One region of the Hoeflea prorocentri genome, then DNA from elsewhere that is predicted to be linked to it. Evidence: predicted binding sites of a transcription regulator. Region 1 holds the regulator's gene; each other region holds the start of a gene.

Region 1 (4,959 bases):
GGATCTGCAGTTTCTCGTGCGCCGCATCGCAGAGATGGGCGGGATTGCCGAGCGTATGCTTGAGGAATCCGTCGCCGCGCTCGTCAATGGCGATGCCGCGCTCTCGCAAAAGGTCATTTCCGACGATCTGGTTCTTGACGATGCCGAGCGACAGATCGGCGAGAAAGCGGTTTTGATCATCGCCAAGCGTCAGCCCATGGCGGCGGATCTGCGCGACATTATAGGGTCGATCCGCATTGCCGCCGATCTGGAACGGGTCGGCGACATGGCAAAGAACATCGCCAAACGTGTGCTCGCCGTCCATGGCATGGCGCAGCCGAAGAAGCTGGTGCGCGGCCTCGATCACCTTGCCGAGCTGGCTCTAACGCAGCTGAAAGAAGTGCTCGACGCCTATTCGTCCCGCTCGCCGGAACTCGCCAGTTCCATTCGTCAGCGCGACGACGAGATCGACGCAATATATACGTCCCTTTTCCGTGAGCTGCTCACCTATATGATGGAAGATCCGCGCAACATAACCGCCTGTACGCATCTCCTGTTTTGCGCAAAGAACATCGAGCGGATCGGCGACCACGCCACCAATATTGCCGAGACGGTCTACTACATCAGCACCGGCTCGCAACTGTCGAACGAGCGGCCCAAGGACGATGAAACCACGTCTGTGGGCGCCGAGGAAGAGTAGGCTGGCGGGCCATCAGGCCCTGCCGCCGGAGACAAGACATGGGCATTGCACCGCAAATCACCGTCGTTGAAGACGAAGAGGCGCTGAGCGTCCTGCTGCGTTACAATCTGGAAGCCGAAGGCTACGAGGTCGATACCGTCCTGCGCGGTGACGAGGCGGAGATCAAACTGCAGGAGCGGGTTCCCGATCTTCTGATCCTTGACTGGATGCTGCCCGGCCTCTCAGGTATCGAACTGTGTCGTCGTTTACGTGTCCGGCCGGAAACCGAGCGCCTGCCGATCATTCTCCTGACCGCGCGCGGCGAGGAAAGCGAACGGGTGAGGGGCCTTGCCACCGGCGCGGACGATTATGTCGTCAAGCCGTTCTCAACGCCCGAACTCATGGCCCGCGTGCGCGCCCTTTTACGCCGGGTCAAGCCGGAGACGATCTCGACGGTTTTGAAGGCCGGCGATATCGAACTCGACCGCGAGACCCATCGCGTCTACCGACGCGGCCGCGAGATCAAGCTCGGTCCGACCGAATTCCGCCTGCTGGAGTTCTTCATGACCTCGCCGACGCGTGTCTTCTCCCGCTCGCAGCTTCTCGACGGCGTCTGGGGCCACGATATCTATGTGGATGAACGCACCGTCGACGTCCATGTCGGTCGCCTGCGCAAGGCCCTCAACCTTGCCAATATGCGCGACGTTATTCGCACGGTCCGCGGTGCGGGCTATTCACTGGAAACGTGAGCAGGACCTGTCACCGACCTCTTGGCGACGGCCGATTCCGGTCCGCTACCGCGTCAGGTCCTGTGCCAACATGAAGGCATTGCCGTCTGGGTCGTAGAAGGTCGCGGTGCTGACCATGCCTTCGACCGTATCGGTTGGTCCGTCGAATTTGACGCCAGCAGCCTCCAGCGCATTGCGCGCTGTTGTGATGTCGTCGATGCCGAAGACCGGAACGGCATTTCCGGGAACCGGTTCCGTCTGCTCGCCCAATCCCAGCGTAACGCCTTCCGTCATTGTCTTGACTTCGCTCCACCCGGCCTCGTCGATGTGATGTACCAGCTCAAATCCAAGCATGTCCTCATACCATTTCGCGCTCGCATGCCGGTCGCGGACCGACAGCGCAAAGGTGATTTCGTTATTCAGTTTTACGACAGCCATTGCAGTTTCCAGTTCAACTAAAATTATATATACTATACTTTATGGACATTGGTCGACTTGTCAATATTACATCCCGGTCATGGTCTTTGAGCATCCTCAAAGCGATGCATGACGGTGTGCCGGGGCGTCAGGCGCCGCTTCTTGTGGCGTCCGGTGCAAGCCGCACAGCCTTTGCAAGCAGCCTGGCGCATCTAGTTGAACTCGGGATTCTGGAGCGCAATCCCGGACATGGCCACCCGCTGAGACCGGAATTCAGGTTGACCGAGGAAGGAATGAGGTTTGCGAAGATGGCAGATATGATCGCCGGGGCTTTGCCGGATGAATCCGGACAGTCCCTGCTTCGCCGTACATGGACGCTTCCCGTCCTTGCCGTCAGCGGTCGGCCCCGCCGTTTCGTCGACATCAAGAGCGACCTGTCCCCCATAACCGACCGGGCGCTTTCCCAATCGCTTCAAAAACTGGAGGCGCGGCATTGGCTGCACCGCGAGATCGACATCGCATCGCACCCGCCGCGGCCGATCTATCAGGCCGCGAATGAGGGCATTGCAATCAGCAACGCGATCAGCGGTCTTCTGTGACCTGTGCGGGCCTTTCCCTCAATCGCGTGCGGCAGCAGCCGGGCTTGCCGGGTGCCCAGGATTCAAGCTCATAGTCGAACCCCGCCGCTTCCCAGACAGCATCGTCAAATGCCGTCGCGCATTTCAGGAGCGTACACACCTCTTCATCGCTGCACCCCATCTCCAGCCACCCGTCCTTGAGCGGGCAGGTCATGAACTGGACATCAAGGCATGTGTCGCTGATTTCATTGACCTGAGGCGAATAGGTCGCGCTGTCGGGGCCGAGAAAATACGTGTTGAGCATGCCCCTAAAATCCCGAGGCGCGAGATGCGCCAGCGACGCCCCGACCTCCAGCCCGTGCGCCCGGCTGGCGCTTTGCAAAACGCTGATGGCCTCTGCCTCGCCGCAACGGTGCGACAGTTCGCGAAATACGGCGAGGTAAATCCTGCCACGATCTTTCACCGCGCTGGCATGAAGCGCGTTGGTGCAACTCTTACTCATCCGGCGGCCACCGCTTCGATTTCCAGCAGCCAGGCTTCGTCAAAAATCCCGGCAATGATCACCGTCAAGGCCGGCTCATGCCCGCCGAGCACCGCTTTGCGCACGAGGCTGTTTTCGGCCCTGTATTTGCGGTCCGACAGATAGGTCGTGTGGCGGACGATGTTTTCCAATCCGAGGCCGGCCGCCTTGAGCTGTGCCTCGACATTCGCCCAGGCCTGCTCGGCCTGCTCCTTGAAGGTCTCCGGCACCGTTCCGTCGGGCCGCACCGGGATTTGCCCGCTCACATAGATGGTTCGTGAATGACCGGAAACGGCGACACACTGGGCATATCGGCTTTTCAGATCGTGAGCTTTTGCGGATGTGATGTGTTCCATTTTCATGGATGGGTCCTCGTTGACGGAATTCATTGTGCGCAAACGAAGCTACTGGTGGGGACGGTAATCTCAACGCAGAAAACCTCCGGTGGAGGCATAGAAATGCTGAGTCTTCAAATGCCGTTCTTTGTGTCACTTTGAAGTGAGGAGAAATTTGATGACTTACAGGCTTCCATCACTCAACACGCTGCGCGCCTTCGAAGCGGCCGCCAGACATTTGAGCTTTACGACCGCAGCAAGCGAACTCGGCGTCACCGCCGGCGCTATAAGCCAGCAGGTCAAGAAGCTGGAGGCGTCCCTCGGCGTGGCGCTGTTTCGACGCTTGCCGCATGGCCTGCTTTTGACTGAAGAGGGCGAGGCCTATCTGCCTGCGATCTCCAAGGCGTTTGATGATTTGACGGAAGCCACCGAAGCCATCGCCCCGCGCATCAACAGCAGGAAGTTTTCCGTTGGCATATGTCCGAAGGTCAGAACGATGCTGCCGGGAAATTGGCCGCAACACAGCGAAGACCTTCGCCGCCATGTGCGCGATTGTATCGAAACCAGCGACATCGAACTGGTGCGCACGAACGCGGTTGATTGCCTCATCAGAGCGCGCGGCGGCCCCTATGGAGATCTGACGCTGGTTGTTATTCCGGCTTCGTCCGGTCCTGGCGAACTGCATTTTGTCTGCAAGCCGGGCCTTGCCAATTGCGCGCAGTCACAGGCGATTATTGACGACCTGACCCGGCAGGTGGCGCCCTAGACCGTCTAGCTCGCTTCAACCGCCGTTCGGATTACCTGCCATTCTTCCTCGACCGACCCGGCATGCCGTGTCTGGCCGGCCCGGCGATACCAGTAGGCGGCATTGGCATCGTCGCCCTCGATCCGGTGAACCAGGGCATGGATCCAGTCATAAAGAGGCGAGCCTTCATGGCTCTGACAGATTTGATGCGCCTGATCCATTTGCGGGCCGGGCTTGAAGCCGCCCTGCTTCAGAAAATCGAGCGATGTAAGGAGTTCCGTCCGGGACATGTCTTCTGCCTTTAGCCGTTCCTGCTCTGCAATCGCCGGCAGGATAGCGATTTGGGATAAAATTGCTATTCCTGACCGGTCGATTGCAAGGCATTTGTCAGAACAGGTTTTTTACGTCCGAGGCAAAGGTCGGGAAGGCCATTGGCGTGTCCTTCAGATCGGACGCCGGGATTGCATGTTTCATGGCCAGCGAGAACAGGTGAATAAGGTCTTCCCCGTGATGGCCAACCAGATGAGCGCTAACGACACGGTCGGTTTTCCTGTCCACCAGGACCTTCGACCACGCGACGGTCTCGCTATAGCTCTTGCCGGAAAACCATCCGGTCATGTCGTTGGTCGTGACGGCGACATCCAGCCCCATTTCAGTGGCCTGTTTCTCCGTCAGACCAACCGTGCTCAACGCCGGAACGGTGTAGACCGCGCTTGGCGTGGCTTCATAGTCCGGCGTCTTTTCCGGACCGTGAATGATATTGTGGGCGACAAGCCGGCCTTCATAGGTCGCCAGCGGCGAGAGCTGCGCCGAGTTGACCAGCGCATCGCCGGCGACCCAGACGGACGGATTTGAAACCGAACGCAGATGCTCATCGACCTCGATGCGGACGCCGTCATGGCTGATATTGGCAGCGTCAAGGTTGAGCGTGTCGACATTAGCAACGCGCCCAGCGCCATTCACCACACGGTCGGCAAT
Region 2 (4,959 bases), 440 kb from region 1:
TAGGGTGGAAATGTCGCCTGGTACATACGGTTCAGCGAGAAAACCACATCGTCGGCTGTCATGTCTTCGCCGTTGTGGAACTTGACGCCCTTGCGCAACTTCAATTCCATGAGGGTCGGTTCGACCAACTTCCATTCAGTTGCCAGCGCGGGACGCCATTCGGCGTCGAGCTTGTCGTGGTTTTTGCCGATCAGCGTGTCAAACGCGTTGTAGTAGAACTGCGAACCGACATTGGAATGATCGCGGCCGGGGTCGAGATAGTCTGACACGTTGGCCGCGCCGACTGTTATCTGCTGAGCGAACGCACCGGTTGCGAACATGGTGATAAGGGCGGTCGATAGGAGCAGTTTCTGCATGATGTCTCTCCATCTTTCTTTGGGTTGGATGGGCGTTTTGCCTCTTGTTGTCGGGTTATCTCTCGCGCAGCCGCACATCGGCGCGGTCTCGCAGCCAATCGCCCAGGATCTGGACGGTGAAGGTGAGCAGGATGATGAGCATGGCCGGACCGACGACGATCCATGGAGCCGTCGGCATATAGTCGCGTCCGAAGCCAACCATCGATCCAAGCGAGGCGGTCGGCGGCTGAATGCCAAGGCCGAGAAAGGACAATGTCGATTCAAGGATGACGATGTTGGAGACCGACAGTGTGAACTGTACGACGAGCGGCGACACGATGTTCGGCAGAATATGGCGTAGCGCAATGTAACCGTGACTTCCGCCGGACGCGCGCGCCGCCTCGATGAAAGGCAGTTCGGTGATCTTGCGTACCTCGCCGCGCACGATCCGCGCATATTGCTCCCACCCATAGATGCCCAGCACAAAGATCATCACCTCGATATGCGAGCCGAAGATTGCAAGCACCAGGAGAGCGATCAGGGTAAAGGGGACAGCGATTTGAATGTCGACGCCGGCCATGATCGTGTCTTCGGCCCAGCCACGACGAAGACCGGCGGCAAGGCCGAGCGCACCGCCCAGAACAAGGCCGATCAGTGCGCCCGTCATCGCCAGCGAAAGCGTCAGGCGCAAACCGTAGAGGCTGCGAGAGAGCACATCACGGCCGAGCTCATCGGTGCCGAAGAGATGTCCTTCCTTGTAGCGATCAAACCCGATCGGCGGCCGCAGACGTGATATCAGGCTCTGATCAGCCGGATCGAACGGCGCGATGAGCGGAGCAAACAGCGCAAGCCCGAGAAGGCAAGCTGCAGTCAGCAACGCGGTTTTTTCGATGGCGTTGGCTGAGTTCCACAACCCGGCGGTCGCCGCAAAAAACTGTTTTCCAGGAGCATCGGAAAGATAGGTCATGGCGTCATCCTTTCGCGAGCCGGATGCGCGGATCGGCAAAGGCATAGGCGATGTCGATGACGGCATTGATGACGACGACTGCAACGGCAACGACAATGACGCCAAACTGCAGCACCGGATAATCGCGCGTGATTGCGGATGTGACGAGCAACTCTCCGATCCCGGGCCATGAGAAGATCGATTCGACCACGACATTGCCCGCAGCGGCCAGTGCGGCGATCTGCAGGCCAAGAACCGAGGCGATTGTTACGCTGGCGTTTTTTAGCCCGTGTTTGATGACAACAATCCATTCGGGCAGGCCTTTGGCCCGTGCCGTGCGCATATAGTCCTGGCCAAGCACGTCCAGCATTGCGTTGCGGGTAAAGCGGGTCAGCGCTGCGATCAACACGCCCGAAAGGGCGATAGTCGGCATGATGAAATGCGCAGGCGAACCATTGCCGACCACCGGAAGCCAGTTCAGGGTGAACGCGAAGACAAGGATCATGAAGATCGCCAGGATGAAGTTCGGCACGGCGTAACCAACGAAGGCGAACATCATGATACCGGTTCCGATCCAGCTCCGGCGATAGATCGCGGCGAGGATGCCGAGCGGGATCGACAGACAAATCGTCAGTGCGAGCGCGCTCGCAAGCAGTTGCAGGGACGGTCCTATACGTTCGGCGACAATATCGGCGACGGGGCGTCTTTCGACGAAAGAAAGCCCGAAATTGCCCTCCAGCACGCCGCGCATATAGCGCGCATATTGTTCCCAGATCGAACCGTTGAGTCCGAAATAGTCGATCATCATTGCCCGGTCTTCAGCCGTCAGACCTTCGCCAAGGAAGGTCTCCAGCGGGCTTCCGGAAAGCCGCGTGGCGAAGAAAACCAGGGTGATGACCGCGAACAGCGTCAGGAGCGTCTTGGCAAGTGTCCGGGAGATATAGATGATCATCGCCCGTCTCCTCCGCGCACCAGATGGACAAAATCAATACCGGCGGATTTTGCCGCACAGCCGTCGGTCAACGCATTGTCGCCAACAAAGACCGCGTCTCCCGGTACCGTTGCGCTTTTGCGAAGCACCTGCCTGAGCAGGTAGGGGTCCGGCTTGCCGATGCAGCGATAGGGCGTATCGGAGCGAATTGCCTGCAGGGCAGCAAGCAGTGCGCCGGTTTCCGGGATCGGCCTGCCGCCTATGCCGGGATGTGATACATCCGTGTTGCTGACCCACAACTCCGCTCCCCTGTCGATATCGGCAACAAGCCGGTCCAGCGTGGCAAGCTTGAACTCCAGGTCGCGGCACAAAAGAACAATGCCTGGATCATTCGAGGCCACGGGCTGCAGTTCATCTTTCAGTGTTTGCAGGTCGTGCCCCGCATAAAGGCTGATTCCCTTTGCCGGTTGGCTGGCCGCCAGATGGCGAAGCGTCTGCTCGCCGGCAAGAAGAATGCGCTCAGCCGGGATCGTCAAACCGATTGCGTCGAGTTTTTCAGACAGGCTTGCCGCCGTGTCGGTGGAATTGTTCGACACAATCCATAGCCGGTCTCCACAAGTCTCGACAAAGGCCGGTGCGTCTTCAAAAGCCCTGTTCTCGGAAGCCAGGCAGCCATCGAGATCACATAGAACCGCGGCAGCATCGGCGCACAGACGCACTGACAGCTGTCCTGTCGTTTTGGACCGCGGCAGCAAAACGGTTGTGTGCGATGACACCGGCATAACTCTCCCGTCCGCACCGGTGCACTCACCGATGCGCTGTTGAATTCCTCACGATTAACGAACGGACGTGTCGTCCCGTCTCTTCTTTCGGCGGTGAGTGTGACACCGCTGTTACAAACGAAAGCTATTGTTTGAGGCGCTCAAGGAAAAACGCTCATGCGTCGGGTATTTGCCCTGATTGCCGAGAGGTTCGTTCTGCATGGATCTGACATTTGCCCGACTCGACGCCGTGCGTCATGTTGCTCATGCCGGTTCCTTCGCCGCGGCGGCAAGAGCGATCGGCATCAGCCAGCCAGCGGTTTCGCAGCACGTCAGGGACCTTGAGGCGAGTTATGGCGTGAGGCTCTTTGTCCGCAACCACGGCAAACTGTTCCCCACGCAATTATGCAACGAGTTATGTGACATGGCGGAGCGGATTTCGGCGGAACGGCTCGAAGCCGAGCGATTGTTGACGCGCCGCACTTCGCTTGCCGACGGACAGATTATCGTCGGTCTGGGCAACGCCATGCCCGGAATGGCGGTCGTTGCCGAATTCCATCGCACCCACCCGGGCGTCACGCTCAGGGTGGAAACGGGCCCGCATGACAAGATCACCCGCGCAGTGCTCAGCCATGAGGTGGACGTCGGCATCTTGCCCAATGTGCGCGAGGACAACCGTTTCCGCCGCGCCGCGCTTGCTCCAAACCAGGTCGTTGCCATTGCTCCGCCCAATCATCCGCTGGCCCGGAAGGATGTCGTCAGCGCCGCTGAACTTCAAAACGAAGCATTGATCTTCCGTGCACGGGGCTCGTCCACCCAGCGTGTTGTCGACAGAATGTTCGCGGCGCTGCCCGAGCCGCCGACACCGCTTTTGACGCTTGATACGCGCGACGGTCTCTATGAAGCCGTCGTCAACGGTCTCGGCATTGGCTTTATCTGGAAATTCGCAACCAGTCGGACTGACGGCGTGCAGCGGCTGGCGATCAGCGACCTGTCGGGTGCCTATGATGAAATTGCCTTCTCATTGAAGGACTCAAAAAGCCGGGTTGTCGATGCGTTCTTCGGTTCTGCCACCTTCTGGCGGGACGGGGTTTAGCGTTGCGCTGAAAGCCTGTGCGATGAGCGCCGCATCAAAACGATCCTGATGGCCAATCGCAACAAGGACGGAAACCGGATCAGCGGTCTTCTCCGACAAGAGGCGACGTGTTTCCCGACTGCCGACAAAGTCGAACAGCACGGCGCGATCCGGTGCGTCGTCGAAGAAAAGCCTGCCCTTGGCGCGGAGCGTCGAGCCGGCGAGCGTTTTCAAAAACGCTGCGAAACGCCGGCGGTTGATCGGCGTCGCCGAGGTCGTGCTCCAACTGTGGAATTCGTGGCCGAGAAGCTGGTTCGGTGCAACAGGCACCGGTACAGCTTTGTCGCGCTGGCCGTCTCCAATCAATATATCGAAAGGCAAAGCGCAATGGCGGGTCTCGATCATTTTGTTGTGCGGCGATGAGCGCACCAGCATCTTTCTCAAGGCAGCCAGCTTTTCCGCCGTAGTCAGATCGGCCTTGTTGACGAGAACCAGATCGCTGGCAACGGCATGGTCGATCAGCAATTCGGTATCCGCATAGTCGAGGCGGCCGAAGCAATCCGCATCGAGCACGTAGATCCGGTTATCGAGCCGCACATGTCCGGCCGCCTGGAGGGCCAGGATGGATTGGTCGAGCGATCGCGGATCGGCTACTCCGCTTGCTTCGATGACAAACGCATCCGGGCTTTCTGCAGCCCGGCAATAGTCGACAACAGCACCGACCAGATCGTCATTGAGCGTGCAGCACACGCAGCCGTTCTTGAGCGAGATGCGATCTTCCTCGACTGTCTCGATCAGGTCATAGTCGATATTGATGGCGCCGAAATCATTGACGAAAACAACGATTCGCCGGCCATTGCTTTGCGCAAGCAAGCCGTTGACCAGCGTCGTCTTTCCGGCGCCCAGGAAGC
Region 3 (4,959 bases), 1.1 Mb from region 1:
GATGGGACATAGCCGGCGCGCAAAAATTCGGTTTCAGGACCGTCTGGATCAACCGAGCCTCCAATCCGGACGAGTACCGGGATTATTCTCCCGACGTCGTACTGCCCAATCTGCAGCAGCTTTAGGGCTGGACTTGTCTCGCACCCCTGCCCGGGTTTGAACACGCTGACAGGGGCGTCCGTCACGTGAGTGTCGTCAGGAACACGTGCGCACTCTCCCGGTAGCTTGTCTGCTTGGCTGGATCCATTTTGTCCCAGGTCCGGTAGACCTGTCCGAGCCGGGGATTTGCCCCAAGCGTCCCACGGTTGCGAACCAGAAAATCCCAATAAAGTGCATTGAACGGACAGGCATCCGGACCGGTCTTCAGTCGGACATCGTATCGGCAGTCCCGGCAATAGTCCGACATCTTGTTGATGTAGTTGCCGCTTGCCGCGTACGGTTTGGAGCCAAGCAGGCCGCCATCGGCAAACTGGCTCATTCCCAGCGTGTTGGGCAGTTCAACCCATTCATAGGCATCGGCATAAACGGCAAGATACCATTCATGGATCTCGCGCGGCGCAACACCGGCCAGCAGGGCAAAGTTTCCGGTGAGCATCAATCGCTGTATGTGATGGGCGTAGGCGTCTTCCTTGGTCTGGGTAATGGCCTCGCGCAGACAGGTCATGTCCGTCTCGGCGGTCCAGTAGAAATCGGGCAATGGCCTTGTATTGGAAAAGACGTTTTCCTCCACATAGTCCGGCATCTTCAACCAGTAGATCCCCCGCACATATTCGCGCCAGCCGATGATCTGGCGAATAAAGCCCTCAGCGGCGTTGATCGGCACGGCTCCGCTCGCATAGGCCTCCTCCACGGCCCGGCAAACGCTGAGCGGATCGAGCAATCCGATGTTGATATAGGCCGAAAGGACGCTGTGATAGATGAAGCGTTCGCCACGGAGCATTGCGTCTTGATAGTCACCGAATGACGGCAGAGCGTGTTCGATGAACTGATCAAGGGCCGCCTTTGCCTGCTGCGCCTTTGTCGCGAACCAAAAGGGTTCAAGATCACCAAAATGACCGCCGAACCTTTCGCCCACCAGGCCAAGCACGTCCGCAGTCGTCCGGTCCGGTTCAAAATGCAGCGGTCGCGGCATGAAGAGATCCGGCTTTGCGGGTTTGCGGTTCTCGGCATCGAAGTTCCACTTGCCGCCTATCGGATTGTCGCCGTCCATCAACAGCCCTGTCCTGCGCCGCATATCGCGATAGAAATACTCCATGCGCAATTGCTTGCGGCCGCTCGCCCACTCGGCAAAGTCCGACCGGGAGCAGAGGAAGCGGTCATCAGTCAAGATATCGACCGGCACACCGAAACGCTGCGACCACTGCCGGAACTGCTCCAGAAGTCGCCATTCCCCCGGTTCGGTGACCACGATGCGCTCAACGGGTTGGCGGTCCAGGGCGCGTTCAATCTCTCCGGTAAAGGACTTAGTATTTTCCGGATCGTCCAGGCGGATGTATTCAATGTGCCATCCTTCTTCCTCAAGCACGGCTGCGAAATGACGCATAGCCGACAGGACCAGAGCAATCTTCTTCTTGTGATGGCGGACGTAAGTCGTCTCCTCATGCAGTTCCGCCATCAATACGCGATCCCTGCCGCGATCGGCTCCGGCAAGCGATGATACTGCCGTGGACAGTTGATCACCAAGAATCAGGATAAGATTTCCGCTGCTCATTGAACGACATTCCCGAAGCGATTGCAGACAGTTTTACGCAGGCGGACCGCAAATGGATTGCCTTGCCTTGATGCAGCATGATGCCGACAGCTCAGGAACCCTGCGGAGTAAAGACCTCTTTGATTGTCGCAACAACGTGTCGGATGCCGGCGTCCCCGCTCCGGCGTGTGTGCCAGGCCAGATTTACCGGGAAGCCATCAATACTGATCGGGGGATCGAAGCCGACGAGTCCTGGATGGCCATGCAACATGAATCCATGCCGGGGCACCATGGCGATATGATCCGTTTGGACCAGGAGCGACAAAGTAAGCTGAAACGATGGCACAACGACGCCGATGCGACGGGCGCGGCCCAAGGAGCGAAGCTGAGCGTCGAGTGGAGAGCCGGCTTCGCCCCGGCCCGACATGACGATGTGCGGCCAGTCCAGCCACGTGTCGAGATCGAACCGCTCCGCAGCCGGATGGCCCTTGCGCATGGCCACAATGTATGTCTCTTGCAACAGCGTGATGCGCTCCAGCCCCTCGATGTCCCTCGGGAGAATGGAGATCGTGATATCGGTATCGCCGTTCAACAGATCCTTTGCAGCCGCATCTTCCCCGTTCCACGGCTCGAAGATGACCGTGACGCCCGGGGCCGTTCGATGAAGGGCAGCAATCAGCGGGCCAGCGATCATGAAGGATGGGTCGTCGGCAGTGGTAATCCGGATCGTTTGCCGCAGATCGCTGAGGCTGATTTTCGGCGGATCAACGAGATCGTGCACATTTCCAAGCAGCGATTTGAGCGGCCCGCGCATCGCTTCGGCGCGTGGCGTCAAGCGCATTGCGCCGTGCTTTCTTTCCAGCAATTCATCACCGAACAGATCGCGGCAGCGCTGAAGCGCGTTCGAAACGGCAGGCTGGGAGCGGTTCAGGCGTTGTGCCGCGCGGCTCACATGCGCCTCGTCGAGCAAGGCATCGAGCACAACGAGCAGGTTGAGATCAATGGACATTAAATTCATAAAACTTATAATATACTATAACTGATATCAGTTTGAATTATTTCTTCTGACGTTCCAGTTTGGTTGGGAAACAGTCCCGGGCAAAGACCGGCATCGGCGAATTCAGCCCGAACAACCTACAGGAACTGACCTATGTCCAATCGCAATGCGGTCTTCCCGGCCGGAAGACAATCGCTCTATGAAACCCACCAATATTCCGCTGCCATCCGTTCCGGCGATCTCCTTTTCGTGTCCGGGCAGGTCGGCAGCCGTCAGGACGGATCGCCCGAGCCGGATTTTGAAAGACAGGTCCGGCTTGCCTTCGACAATCGCGCTGCCGTTCTGGAGGCCGCCGGCGGCGACTTCGAAGACATTGTGGATGTCACGACCTTCCACACAGATCCTCAAACTCAGATGGACACAGTCCTTGCCGTTCGATCGGGTATTATTGGACAAAGGCCCTACCCCAACTGGACCGCTGTGGGCGTGACCTGGCTGTCGGGTTTCGATTTTGAGATCAAGGTTATCGCCCGCATGCCGACAACCGGCTGATTGTGCCCCAGAAGGCGAAGAACGCGCCACGCATCGGGTCATGCGTTGCGCGTTTTCGCACTGTTGAAAGTGTGACATATAGCTGTTGTGTTGGCCGTATATCAGACCGGCTTTTGGAAACCGCAGAAGTGCACAGGCAAGTTCATGATCTCATCCGTAAGCCTCATCGGCGGAACGGTGCTTACGTCGCATGGCGCGCTTGAAGCCGCGGATGTTCACATCGCCGATGGGATGATTGTCGAAGCCCCCTCGCCCAGCGCAACCGCAATCGACTGCCGGAGCTTTTGCGTCCTGCCGGGCATTGTGGATGTCCACGGCGATGCGTTCGAAGTGGCGCTCCATCCGCGACCCGGCGTCAACATCGCGTTTCCCATCGCAATGCGCTGGGTTGACCGGCAATTGCTTGCCAACGGCATCACAACGGTGTTCCACGGACTTACACTGTCGTGGGAGCCGGGCGCGCGAAGCCTTCCGGCGGGGCGCGACTTCATGGATGGGCTTGAAGGCCTGCGGCCTCAGTTTCTGGCGGACCACCGCGTCCAGCTGCGGTGGGAGACCTTTGCCCATGATGCCATCGACGATATAGACCACTGGCTTGCCCGCCATCCCAAACCCGCTTTGGCCTTCAACGACCACACGACGCTGACGCTGGAAGCCGCACGTTCCGGAAACACCAAGAAGCTTGAAGTGTGGGCACACCGCGCAGGACTGACGCTAAAAGAATACCTTGCCATGGCTGAAGAAATCGGTCGCCGCGCACCGGATGTTGCGGATAAGGTTCGCGACGTTGCCGAACGCGCTTCGCGTCGAGGCGCGATCATGCTGTCACACGACGAGAAAACCCGTGGAGAGCGCGAGCAATTCCGCAACCTCGGCGCAAAGGTATGCGAGTTTCCGCTGGCGCGTAAAGTCGCCGAAGATGCCGTTTCCAACGGTGAATACGTCATTATGGGTGCTCCAAACGTGATCCGCGGGGGCAGCCACACCGGCGCCATGTCAGCCGAGGACGCCATAGGCAATGGCCTGTGCGATGTCCTTGCCTCCGACTATTACTATCCCAGCCTGCTGCATGCGGCTGAACATCTTGTTGCCCGCGGTGTGTGCAGCTTCGGCGAGGCCTGGAACCTCGTTTCAAGAAATCCGGCAGCGTCCATGGGATTGCAGGATCGCGGGGCGATCGAGACCGGACGCCGGGCCGATCTTGCCGTGCTTGACTGCACCGGCCCATGGCGTCTGGTGCATCTTGTTGTCGGTGGCGTGGTCACGACCTTCGGCAGCTGATCTTAATAACTGTTTGAAAAGCGGCCAGGTCAATCCATCTTCCATAACGCGGCTTATGCAGTGCCAAAAATGTGTAACAACCGTGATGTCCGCGACCACGGTATAGGTTACAAGTCTGACTGGAACCAATTGCATTTCGTCACGAAATTTTCAGGATCAGATACCATTGTCCCATCTCTTCTCACCCATTGCGCTTCGAAGTCTAACATTCAAGAACCGCGTGGCCGTCTCGCCAATGAGCCAGTATCGGGCACGCGATGGCTACGCCAATGATTGGCACATGGTTCATCTCGGCCGCTTCGCAATCGGCGGCGCCGGACTGGTTTACGCGGAAGCCACGGCTGTCGAAGCGGAGGGACGAAGAACTATCGGCGATCTCGGGCTTTGGGACGACGACCAGATCAACAATCTCAAGCCGATCGCAGAGTTCATCAGCCAG
Region 4 (4,959 bases), 580 kb from region 1:
AGCAACGGTAACTACGACTACCGCTAATCGCGCAGTCGGAGTGTGTCAGAACCCCGCGGGCGGCAACGCTCGCGGGGTTTTTTGATGTCAGTCTAAGCTCCGCGCCGGCCGGCCATCATGTCCCGTTTTCCGGCATATCCCGGGCGCTTTTCAACCTCGAAACCTGCTGCCTGCAAGTTACGCCGCACCCAGCCGGCCGCCGAATAGGTGGCGCATGTTCCACCGGCCCCCGTATGGTCGAAGACGGCCTGCATGAGTTCCTGTGACCACATTTCGGGGTTCCGGGCCGGCGCAAAACCGTCGAGATACCAGGCATCGGCTGTTTCCCGCCATAGCGGCAGGCAATGAAATGCCTTGCCTATGTGAACCTTGAGCGAGACCGCTTCGGCAAGATCGATACGAACAATGCCGTCCGGTTTCGGCGGCCATACCTGGACGAGATCTTTGCGTTGCAAATCCAGTTCGGGCCAGACTGCGAGTGCGCGGTCGATCTCGCCCGCCGAAAGCGGATGCAGTTCGAAACTGACGAAGGTCAGGCGGTCGCTCCGCTGCTCGTCCGCCAGCCACTGGCGCAAGGTCTCGGCAAAATTCAGACCGGTTCCGAAGCCGAGTTCGGCAACGGTAAAATCGCTCTTGTTTCGCCAGCGTTCGGGCAGACCGTTGCCGCCGATGAAGACATGTCCGCATTCCTTGCGGCCATCGGCGCGAGAATAAAAGTGATCGCCAAATTCCGGTGAATAGGGCATATCACCCTCATGCCACTCGACCGCTCCGGCGTCATATTCTTTGTCTTTATCGCCCATAGTCCGTTTCCATGACCCTAAAGAATACGCAGCCCTATACAACCAACCGGGACCGTCTGTCTTGCGATCTTCTTGTTGCAGGCGCTGGTGTGGTCGGCCTTTGGACGGCGCGTCTGGCGGCGGCGCGAGGGTTGAATGTGATCGTGCTTGACGCCCGCGCTGCCGGATCGGGAGCCAGCGGCGGGCTGCTCGGCGCGTTGATGCCGCATATGCCGGAGCGCTGGAACCCGAAAAAGCAGTTTCAGTTCGAGGCTCTTGCAAGCCTTGAAAATGAAGTCAGAAAGCTCGAGGCCGAAACCGGTCTCGGCTGCGGCTATCGCCGCTGCGGCCGCATCATTCCTCTGATCAAACCGCATCACCGGGACCTGGCGGTGGAACGGATCGAGGCGGCGGAAAATGTCTGGGACAGCGCGCAAACAGGCTATGCATGGGCGGTCAGCGACAGTCCTGAGGAGGCGGGCTGGCCGGATGCAGCCAGCGGGCCGAACGGCTTCGTCCACGAGACGCTTTCGGCGCGCGTCAGCCCGCGCAACTATATGGCGGCTTTGAAAGCCAGCCTTGATAGCAAGGCACGAATAGTGGAGAGCGACGGCCTCCTGTCCTTCGAGGATCGTTCCGCCCGTGTGACGACGGCGTCCGGCACGCCCATCGATGCGGGCCACATCGTTCTGGCTGCGGGACATGAGACATTCGAACTTCTCGGCCGACTGACGGGCCGGCCGCCAGCGGACTACGGCAAACCGGTCAAGGGCCAGACCGCACTGCTTGACGCCGATATTGATGCCGATCTGCCGTTGGTCTTTTCCGACGGGACTTATGTCGTGCCGCATGCAGCCGGAACGGTCGCCGTCGGGAGCACCAGCGAGACCGATTTCGAGGACGGTCATGGCACTGATGAAAAGCTCGACGACGTGATCGCCAAGGCGAGCCGTCTTTGTCCGGCGCTTGAAGGGGCAAGGGTCCTTGAACGTTGGGCAGGGCTCCGTCCCAAGGCTGTGCGCCGCGACCCGATGATCGGCGTTGTGCCCGGATGTAAACGTACCACGGTTGCGACCGGCGGCTTCAAGATCACATTCGGCATTGCCCACAAAATGGCGGCTTGTGCACTGGATTTCGCGCTCGACGATCAATGTCCTTCTTTGCCGGAAAGCTTCACCATTGATGCGCATCTGCGCTGATCAGGGCAGGGCGGTTCCGGCCTGATGATCGATATCCAGTTCGATCCGGTCCGCAGCAAAAAAAGTGTGGGAATACTCAAGCCGCCGTCCGGCCACTTCGGCGTTCACGGCTTCGGTCCGCAGGGTGATGGCACCAGGTGACAGTTTCAGATCGTCAAGCGTCGCAGGATCCGCATGGTGAGCGGATATGCGAGTTGATATGCGCACATAATCCTCAATGTCGTATGAGTTCAGGACGGCAGTGATTGATTTTCGGCTTTCGTAGCGATTGGCGAAGTCCGGGAACCTTTCCGCATCGAACCAGCTGATGCCGCGCGAAACCGGTACGCCGTCCGCCGACGAAACGCGTTCAAGCCTCAGCACCGGCGCGCCCGGTTCAAGTTCGAGGGCTCGTGAAACATGGCCCGTTGCCGCCTCGGTGACATGTGATTTGAGAAATCCGCCGCGTGATTTGATCTGGCCGGCAAGACCGGCGGAAAAGCGTGTGCGCCGGCCAATCGGATATTGCAGCTTTGTGTGGCGGGCAATGAAGGTTCCGCGGCCCTGTTCGACCCTCAGCACGCCCTCACGCGCAAGAGAGGCAATAGCGCTGCGCACCGTGTGGCGGTTGACCTCGAAACGTCTCGCCAGTGCCAGTTCGCCCGGCAGTGCGCCGCTCTCATCAAACTCGCCATTGCTTATGGCAATACGGATCTGGTCGGCGATCTGCCGCCACAGCGAAATCCCGCTGCGCCGTTCCACGAATTCCATCGGTTTTCAGATTCCCTGTCACACAGCAGTCATTATTGCGCTATAGAGATAATGATTAGATGTCTAATTGTCTAGATAAATAGACAAATCGGGAGAAAATCGTGACAAAAGCGACAGATCCTTCATCGGTAAATGCAGGGGCTTCAGAAGCGCAGCAATCGGCGCGCAAGCAAGCCATGGCTGTTCTGGCCCGTGCGACGCGGGAAGAATTGGTGGATGCCTGGAATAAGTGGCCGCAAAGGCCGGACTTCGATGCCGTGCGCGGACCCGAGACGGGTCTGGTCATGCTGCGCGGGCGCATCGGCGGCGGTGGCGCGCCATTCAATTTCGGTGAGGCGACCGTCACACGCGCGACCATGCGGCTTTCAACCGGCCGTATTGGCCATGCCTACGCATTTGGAACCGATAAGGAAAAAGTCCGGCACGCCGCCTTGTTTGATGCGCTGTGGCAGGACGAAACATTCCGGCAAAGGGTTGAAAGCGATGTCATCCATCCGGTTCGCGATCGCCTCGACGCTGAAGACAAGCGCAATCAGGAGGAAACCGCCGCAACACGGGTCGATTTCTTCACCATGGTCAGGGGAGAGGATTGATGACTGTTCTGCAGGCAAACGATCCGTCCGCGATCCAGGGCGGCTTCGCCAACCCGGTCTTCGATGCACAGGCGGTTTTCAGGCAGGTGATGGAAGCAATCGCCCGCCCGGGCAAGATTGCCGCCATTGAAAACCTGACGGAACCGCCAGCGCCACTGACGCCCGTCACCGGAGCAATCGCCGCAACGCTTTTCGATCACGACACCCAAATCTGGCTCGATCCGGTCCTTGCGCGCAGCAGCGACGTTGCAGGATGGCTTGCCTTCAATACAGCTGCACCGATCGTCCGGGAAATGCTGGATGCGGACTTTGCCGTTATCTCCGATTCTGAGGCTTTGCCGTCTCTCGAAAGCTTTTCGCAGGGAACGCAGGAATACCCCGATCGCTCCACAACGCTCATTGTGCAGATCGCTGCTCTGTCAGGCGGTCCCGGCCTGACACTGACAGGGCCGGGCATTCAGGAAATCGCGCACATTGTGCCGCAAGGCCTGCCTGACAGGTTCATGGATCAATGGAGTGCCAACGGGATGCGGTTCCCGCGCGGCGTCGATGTGCTGTTGGCAGCGCCGGAAGGCGTCATTGCCCTGCCGCGAACCGTAAAGATCAAGAGGGGGAGGTGAGCGCGCCATGTATGTAGCCGTTAAAGGCGGTGAGGCCGCCATCGAAAACGCCCACCGGCTCCTCGCAGACCGCCGCCGTGGCGATCGCGCGGTCCCCGCGATGCATATCACGCAGATCGTTGAGCAATTGGGGCTGGCCGTCGACCGGATCATGTCCGAAGGCTCGCTCTACGACCGTGAGCTTGCAGCACTCGCCTTCAAACAGGCGCGCGGCGATGTGATCGAAGCCATCTTCCTGCTGCGCGCCTACCGCACGACCTTGCCCCGCTTCGGCTATAGCGAGCCTGTCGACACCGGCACAATGCTGATCGAGCGGCGTATCTCGGCCACCTACAAGGACCTGCCGGGCGGGCAACTGCTCGGCCCGACCTTCGACTACACGCACCGGCTGCTCGATCCCGACCTGATGCACGAGACAGATGTCGACATGCCTGAGACCCGCGAAAACCAGACGGGGCGCACACCGCGCGTTTCCGAAATCCTCGCCGGCGAAGGGCTGATCGAGGACGATGGCGATCTTCCGCACGATCACGCCACCGGCGATCTGACACGCGAGCCCATGGAGTTTCCCATGACACGCGATGTGCGCCTGCAGGCGCTGTCGCGCGGTGACGAGGGCTTTCTACTGGCGCTCGGATACTCGACGCAGCGTGGTTATGCCCGCAGTCACCCTTTTGCCGGAGAAATCCGCATCGGCGAGGTGGAGGTCGAGATTGATGTTCCGGAACTGGGCTTTGCCGTCAGCCTCGGCACCGTGCGGGTGACCGAATGCCAGATGGTCAACCAGTTTCAGGGCTCAGCCAAACAGCCGCCGCAATTCACCCGTGGTTACGGCCTGGTTTTCGGTCAGAGCGAGCGCAAGGCCATGGCCATGGCGCTTGTCGACCGGGCCTTGCGGGCCGAAGAGCTTGGCGAGGATTTGACCGCGCCGGCACAGGATGAGGAATTTGTCATTTCCCACTCGGACAATGTACAGGCGACCGGCTTTGTCGAGCATCTGAAGCTGCCCCACTAT

Evidence for each region. Region 1 encodes PhoB, which activates phosphate uptake and scavenging genes when phosphate is short. Its sites were predicted from a motif close to TGTCATNNANCTGTCAT; they were not measured.
Region 2: OQ273_RS15395 (HAD-IIA family hydrolase) is a predicted target of PhoB. The motif match lies at 3,094-3,110, and genes of this name have one in related genera.
Region 3: OQ273_RS12245 (alpha-D-ribose 1-methylphosphonate 5-triphosphate diphosphatase) is a predicted target of PhoB. The motif match lies at 3,312-3,328, and genes of this name have one in related genera.
Region 4: phnF (phosphonate metabolism transcriptional regulator PhnF) is a predicted target of PhoB. The motif match lies at 2,748-2,764, and genes of this name have one in related genera.

Annotation. Positions count from the first base shown of each region.
Region 1 covers NZ_JAPJZI010000001.1:3,733,915-3,738,873, reverse strand. Annotated here, with positions in the region: gene phoU (phosphate signaling complex protein PhoU) at 1-679, shown strand, start outside; gene phoB (phosphate regulon transcriptional regulator PhoB) at 724-1,407, shown strand; gene OQ273_RS17500 (VOC family protein) at 1,453-1,824, opposite strand; gene OQ273_RS17495 (winged helix-turn-helix transcriptional regulator) at 1,911-2,402, shown strand; gene OQ273_RS17490 (L-2-amino-thiazoline-4-carboxylic acid hydrolase) at 2,386-2,883, opposite strand; gene OQ273_RS17485 (RidA family protein) at 2,880-3,263, opposite strand; gene OQ273_RS17480 (LysR family transcriptional regulator) at 3,415-4,002, shown strand; gene OQ273_RS17475 (hypothetical protein) at 4,008-4,271, opposite strand; gene OQ273_RS17470 (dihydrolipoyl dehydrogenase family protein) at 4,369-4,959, opposite strand, start outside.
Region 2 covers NZ_JAPJZI010000001.1:3,291,694-3,296,652, reverse strand. Annotated here, with positions in the region: gene OQ273_RS15410 (ABC transporter substrate-binding protein) at 1-356, opposite strand, end outside; gene OQ273_RS15405 (ABC transporter permease) at 412-1,302, opposite strand; gene OQ273_RS15400 (ABC transporter permease) at 1,307-2,233, opposite strand; gene OQ273_RS15395 (HAD-IIA family hydrolase) at 2,230-2,988, opposite strand; gene OQ273_RS15390 (LysR substrate-binding domain-containing protein) at 3,194-4,069, shown strand; gene OQ273_RS15385 (CobW family GTP-binding protein) at 4,007-4,959, opposite strand, start outside.
Region 3 covers NZ_JAPJZI010000001.1:2,603,535-2,608,493, forward strand. Annotated here, with positions in the region: gene OQ273_RS12225 (haloacid dehalogenase type II) at 1-125, shown strand, start outside; gene OQ273_RS12230 (cryptochrome/photolyase family protein) at 182-1,711, opposite strand; gene OQ273_RS12235 (LysR family transcriptional regulator) at 1,803-2,699, opposite strand; gene OQ273_RS12240 (RidA family protein) at 2,841-3,239, shown strand; gene OQ273_RS12245 (alpha-D-ribose 1-methylphosphonate 5-triphosphate diphosphatase) at 3,384-4,520, shown strand; gene OQ273_RS12250 (NADH:flavin oxidoreductase/NADH oxidase) at 4,687-4,959, shown strand, end outside.
Region 4 covers NZ_JAPJZI010000001.1:3,157,459-3,162,417, reverse strand. Annotated here, with positions in the region: gene OQ273_RS14795 (branched-chain amino acid ABC transporter substrate-binding protein) at 1-27, shown strand, start outside; gene mnmC2 (tRNA (5-methylaminomethyl-2-thiouridine)(34)-methyltransferase MnmC2) at 93-803, opposite strand; gene OQ273_RS14785 (NAD(P)/FAD-dependent oxidoreductase) at 815-1,981, shown strand; gene phnF (phosphonate metabolism transcriptional regulator PhnF) at 1,982-2,731, opposite strand; gene phnG (phosphonate C-P lyase system protein PhnG) at 2,908-3,324, shown strand; gene phnH (phosphonate C-P lyase system protein PhnH) at 3,324-3,944, shown strand; gene OQ273_RS14765 (carbon-phosphorus lyase complex subunit) at 3,952-4,959, shown strand, end outside.